One region of the Thalassotalea sp. LPB0316 genome, then DNA from elsewhere that is predicted to be linked to it. Evidence: predicted binding sites of a transcription regulator. Region 1 holds the regulator's gene; the other holds the start of a gene.
What was found. Region 1 encodes ArgR, which controls arginine synthesis, uptake and breakdown. Its sites were predicted from a motif close to ANTGAATANNTATTCANT; they were not measured.

Region 1 (3,130 bases):
TCGCGTTAGCGATGAAGATGAATACAACGGTGTTGATAAGTCAGACTGTGGTATTGAAGCTTACCCAGAGTTCGTATCGGTTAACAGTTAATTACCAACTCTTTAATAAAAAGCGACTTAGGTCGCTTTTTTTGTTACTACTCGAGGAAAAAATCAACACCGCTAGTGTCAAGAAACTAAATATGTGTAAAATAACTCGTTATTGGATTGTCTTAATTTAGGTTTAGAGCATGGCAAGAGAGCAATTTGGAATTTGTGCGGAGCCAAGTTTACATGGCTATTATTTACTATTTAATGTTGTCGACGATGATAACGCCTACTTGAGACAAGCGCTTAGCCGGATGCCTGAGTTATTCGACAATTATGCCGACCGTTTTTCCGAGGCTAATTTAACTGGCGTAATCGCTATTGGTTCTGGTTATTGGGATGAATTACACCCAGAGGCGAGGCCAAATCAATTGACTAGCTTTCCTAGTATGGACAACGAAGATCGCATTGCGCCGTCAACCAGTTTTGACTTATATATTGAGATTCGCAGTGATCGCGCCGATGTCAATCATATTGTCAGTAGTAAAGTGTGCGAACTCCTTGGTTCAAGTGTTGAGTTGATTGAACAAGTTCGTGGCTTTAGATTTCTCGATGGTCGTGATTTAACTGGCTTTGTTGACGGCACTGAAAACCCTAAAGGCTTCCATCGTCGCGAGGTTGCTCTGGTGAGTAATGAGCAAGATGAAACATTTGCCGGCGGCAGCTATCTGCATATTCAGCGCTATCGTCATAATATGAAACTATGGCAAACCATTGAGACGAAAGAGCAAGAAGATGTCATTGGTCGAACCAAAATGGATAACATTGAACACACGGCAGATGAAATTCATCCTTGTGCCCATATCAAACGCGTCAACCTTAAAGATGACGAGGGCAAAAGCATGGAAATATTGCGTCAAAGCATGCCTTATGGTGATATGAAGGTCCAAGGCTTGTTCTTTGTTTCTTATTGCAATAACCCAAACCACTTTAAACTGATGTTAGAAAAAATGGTTCACTGTGATGGGGAAGGGCACTTCGATCACTTATTGCAATTTACGCAAGCAGAAACTGGCTGTGCTTTTTTTGCGCCTAGTTTGAACTTTTTAAAATCACTGGCTTAAAATCTGTCTGTATCTCTTAAAGAATAACCTGACTTAACGACTGAAATTGGGTCGTTAAGTCAGATGATTTTTATCTAAGATAAGTTTTTAGAGAATAACTCTTCTAATTTAGTGATGGTATTTGAAATCTCACTGACATCGGTAGGTGCGATAAAAATCGTATCATCACCGGCTATAGTACCTAGTACACCATCACGTTTACTCAAGCTGTCTAATAATCTTGCAATTAATTGTGCTGCGCCAGGGCTTGTGCGAATAATGATCATAACGTTGTTGTGTTCAATATCGAGCACTAATTGTTTTAGCGGGCTTTTTGCCGTAGGTACACCGAGTTCAGCAGGTAAACAATAAACCATTTCTTGGCGTGCGTTACGTGTGCGCACCGCACCAAACTTACTTAACATCCTAGACACTTTTGATTGGCTGATATTATCAAAGCCCTGTGACTTTAACGCATCGACAATATCGCTTTGAGAGCCAAACTGCTCCTGCTTTAATAACTCTTTAAATGCTTGCACTAAGGCTTCTTGTTTTTGTTGAACTGTCATGATTTTTTTCTGTGTTTTGTCATACCAAAGTCTTATGGGGTATTTAGCCATATTACGGTATCTTTTGCCAGTAAAAGCCATGTTGTAAACAAACAAACGACTTTCATAAAGCGCATTATTGATTGTTTTTTCGTGGTATATACTATATCTTTTGTGCACGAAAATTTTACGTAAATACTCAAATTTTGGAGAGTCCCAATGAAAGTAGCTGTTTTAGGCGCAGCTGGCGGTATCGGCCAAGCGTTATCTTTACTATTAAAAACTCAATTACCAGCTGGCTCAGACTTAGCGTTATATGACGTTGCTCCTGTAGTTCCTGGTGTAGCAGTAGATTTAAGCCACATCCCAACGGCGGTTAACGTGAAAGGTTACGGTGCTGACGATTTAGCGCCTGCACTAGACGGCGCTGACATTGTAATTATCCCTGCTGGTATGCCGCGTAAGCCTGGTATGGATCGCGCTGACTTATTCAATGTTAACGCTGGTATCATTAAAACATTAGCTGAAGGCATTGTAGCTAACTGTCCTAAAGCGTTAGTTGGTGTTATCACTAACCCAGTAAACGGCACTGTACCAATCGTGGCTGAAGTATTCAAAAAAGCAGGTACATACGAAGCGAACCGCGTATTTGGTGTAACAACACTTGACGTTATCCGCTCTGAAGCTTTCATTGCTGAATTAAAAGGTGTTGACGTAGCATCAGTTAAAGTTCCTGTTATTGGTGGTCACTCAGGTACTACGATTTTACCTCTTCTTTCACAAGTTGAAGGTGTTGAGTTTACAGAAGAAGAAGTTGCTGCATTAACCCCGCGTATCCAAAATGCGGGTACTGAAGTTGTAAATGCAAAAGCTGGTGGCGGTTCTGCTACTTTATCAATGGGTGCTGCTGCTGCACGTTTCACTATGTCTTTAATCAAAGGCTTACAAGGTGAAGACGTTGTTGATTACGCATACGTAGCTGTTGAAAATGGCGATGCTGAGTACTTCGCTCACCCAGTGCGTTTAGGTAAAAACGGCGTTGAAGAAATCTTATCTTACGGTGAGTTAAGCGCGTTTGAGCAAAAAGCGAAAGAAGACATGCTTGCTACATTAAACAAAGACATCCAAGAAGGCGTTGATTTTATCAACGGCTAATCTTGCCAAGTCGATGAAAAAGCCGCAATAGCGGCTTTTTTTATGCCTGATTGTCAGCCTTAGACTGCTTGTCAATTAAGTGCTAATCTAGCCAGAGGTGTGAAACATTAAGGGACTAAGATGGCAAAGTACATAAACTTTATTTTGGCGGCGATTGTGGTATTGCTTGGCTATAGCAATTATCAGCAAGGCAACAAGATTGCCGAGCTCTATGAAAAAAATGCATCGCTCAATGCGCAACTCAATCAACAAGTGACCAACGAAGGTCCAGGGCAAACATCTGGCCACAATTTGGCA
Region 2 (3,130 bases), 1.3 Mb from region 1:
CTTTATTAACTTCAGCCGGCGTTGAGCCATATTCGCCTTTTAAAACGCCTGAGGTTTCTTTAGTGATCGACTTATAACGCTCACCAGTAAGTACGTTAAGCACTGATTGGGTGCCAACGATTTGTGAAGTCGGTGTAACAAGAGGGATGTAGCCTAAATCTTTGCGAACGCGCGGAATTTCTTCAAGCACTTCATCTAAGCGATCTGCCGCACCTTGCTCTTTTAACTGGCTTTCCATGTTAGTTAGCATACCGCCTGGTACTTGAGCTAATAAAATTCTCGCATCAACACCTTTCAGGCTACCTTCAAATTTTGCGTATTTTTCACGCACATCTCTAAAATAAGCTGCAACTTCCGCAAGCTTAACCATATCTAGACCCGTATCACGAGCTGTGCCTTCAACCGCAGAAACAATGGTTTCCGTTGGTGAATGACCATATGTCATACTCATCGAAGAAATTGAGGTATCAATGACATCAACATCAGCGTCAATGGCCTTAATATGTGTACCAACGCTCAAACCCGTTGTCGCGTGACAGTGCAAGGCAATTGGCAATGACACAGTCTCTTTTAAACGCGTAACAAGCTCTTGTGCGGCATACGGCTTAAGTAAGCCCGCCATGTCTTTAATACAAAGCGAGTGCGCGCCCATATCTTCGAGTTTTTTAGCCATTTCAAGCCATGTTTCTAGCGTGTGAACTGGGCTCTCAGTAAAACTCAGCGTACCTTGCGCGTGGGCACCTACCTTAACGGCAGCTTTGATTGCAGTTTCGAGGTTACGCGTGTCATTCATCGCATCAAATATACGGAAAACATCAATGCCGTTTACGTGAGCACGCTCAACAAATTTTTCAACAACGTCATCAGCATAGTGGCGGTAACCTAAAATATTTTGTCCGCGAAATAACATTTGCTGCTTGGTCTTTGGCATTGCTTTTTTAAGTGCGCGAATTCGCTCCCAAGGATCTTCACCTAAATAACGAATACACGAATCAAAGGTTGCTCCACCCCATGACTCTATTGACCAAAAACCAATTTCATCTAACTTAGGAGCAATCGGTAACATGTCCTCCAAACGAAGGCGAGTTGCCAGTAATGATTGGTGACCGTCTCGCAGGACTACTTCTGTAATGCCCAATGGTTTAGTCATGATATGCTCCTACTCTTTATTATGTTTTTGGCGGAAGTTAGCAACCGCAGCACTGATCGCTGCTACAACGTTTGGTTGAATACCTTGAACTTGCGCGGGTTTTCTTATGGTTGATTTTTGGACAGGCTGAGGATCGGGGAACTTCTTAGATAGGGGCACTAGCACCATATTAATGAAAACGACCAGTAAGCCTAAAAATGCAAAGACAAAAACCATACCGGCGATCATCAAGGTAGCTGCCTCGATAAATTGTTGATTTAGTGATTCCATGATTAACTCTTAACCTATTTTTTGAGAAATAGAATAATCACTCCAATAATAGAAATGCAAGAAAGAATTTATAAATTGGTAAAAATAATTCCTGTCAAGAACTAAAACAGATGTTTTAATAATTATTTGAAATACATTCTAATAATTATTCACTTATTTAGCATGGTGTTTACATAGTAATGCACAAAGTGAATATCTATTCATTCGTTTATATGGATGTGAGCAATTCATTTTGCCGTTGTTAAAGGAAAATGGGCTGCGAGGAATAGCATCACGCAATGACGGGGATTTTTCTTATTCGAAAAGTTTTCTAACCCCAGAAAGCAAAAAAGCTGACATTAGTCAGCTTTTTCAGATGTGGCGGACGCGGCAGGAGTCGAACCTGCGACCGCCTGGTTCGTAGCCAGGTACTCTATCCAGCTGAGCTACGCGTCCGCGGTAACTTTTCTTTTATATCCTAGTTCCGGATAGATTGATTAAGCTCAATCAAGCTACAAACAAAAAAGCTGACAATACGTCAGCTTCCGTATATTTTACCTAAGTAAATGTGGCGGACGCGGCAGGAGTCGAACCTGCGACCGCCTGGTTCGTAGCCAGGTACTCTATCCAGCTGAGCTACGCGTCCGCGGTAACCTTTCTTTTATATCCTAGTTCCGGATAACGAACCTTGTTCGTAGCCACCATTACCTAATATTACTATCCAACAGAGCTATGAGTTCGTGGTAACCTTTCTTTTATATCCTAGTTCCGGATAGATTAATTAATGCTTTAATCATAGCCAAATATTGCTTAATTACCACTTGAAAAAGTGGCGGACGCGGCAGGAGTCGAACCTGCGACCGCCTGGTTCGTAGCCAGGTACTCTATCCAGCTGAGCTACGCGTCCGCAATATTTTCACGTTATTATCGATAAAGATAATGGCGGTGAGGGAGGGATTCGAACCCTCGATAGGGTATAACGCCTATACTCCCTTAGCAGGGGAGCGCCTTCAGCCTCTCGGCCACCTCACCAACGTGCGGTGAATAATAAGGGATAAAAAAAATATGTCAAACGCTTTTTTTACTTTTCTTTCCGTTTGAAGATATTTCAATCAACTCGGCCGATTTTCATACATTATCACATCGTAAAATAAGCAAATTTAGTCAGGAAAAAGCCGAAAAACAGGCATAAAAAAAGCCGATGATTTATCGGCCTTTTGCTCAGGTATACAGTTTAGTAGTTGCCAGACGGCTCACCATCACCTTTTTCTGACTGTATGCGCATGTAAATTTCTTCACGATGCACTGAAACTTCTTTCGGAGCATTTACACCAATTCGAACTTGGTTTCCCTTTACACCTAAAACAGTAACGGTAACTTCGTCACCTATCATTAGGGTTTCGCCTACGCGTCTAGTAAGTATTAACATTATCGGTTCCTTTAACTAATGAGGTCCACAGATTGATTAAGCTAGATTTTAGATATCCATTTCATACTTCTCTATCTAGTAATAGCCAAGATTATGAAATTAGTCTAAATTTTCTTTCAATTAACGAATAATTAATAACTTGTTTTCAGTATAACAAAGCATCTGTTACTCGTTTGATTGAAAAGTGTGCTTAGTTGTTAACAGTCTTTTAAAAGCATGAGGCGACTAACACCTCATACTATTAGACCGGTCTAACTAAGCTTTTCTTGCAACCACGGCTGCACTGTTGCCATGGCTGCAGG

Region 2: a site for ArgR is predicted at 1,608-1,625, ahead of LP316_RS15070 (OadG family protein). Genes of this name have one in related genera too.

What each region holds. Positions count from the first base shown of each region.
Region 1 is NZ_CP062946.1:1,085,186-1,088,315, forward strand. Features, by position in the region: gene LP316_RS04825 (ammonium transporter) at 1-91, shown strand, start outside; gene LP316_RS04830 (Dyp-type peroxidase) at 231-1,151, shown strand; gene argR (transcriptional regulator ArgR) at 1,226-1,699, opposite strand; gene mdh (malate dehydrogenase) at 1,898-2,833, shown strand; gene LP316_RS04845 (hypothetical protein) at 2,954-3,130, shown strand, end outside.
Region 2 is NZ_CP062946.1:3,343,945-3,347,074, forward strand. Features, by position in the region: gene oadA (sodium-extruding oxaloacetate decarboxylase subunit alpha) at 1-1,150, opposite strand, end outside; gene LP316_RS15070 (OadG family protein) at 1,160-1,420, opposite strand; tRNA gene LP316_RS15075 (tRNA-Arg) at 1,779-1,855, opposite strand; tRNA gene LP316_RS15080 (tRNA-Arg) at 1,969-2,045, opposite strand; tRNA gene LP316_RS15085 (tRNA-Arg) at 2,230-2,306, opposite strand; tRNA gene LP316_RS15090 (tRNA-Ser) at 2,340-2,431, opposite strand; gene csrA (carbon storage regulator CsrA) at 2,634-2,828, opposite strand; gene alaS (alanine--tRNA ligase) at 3,080-3,130, opposite strand, start outside.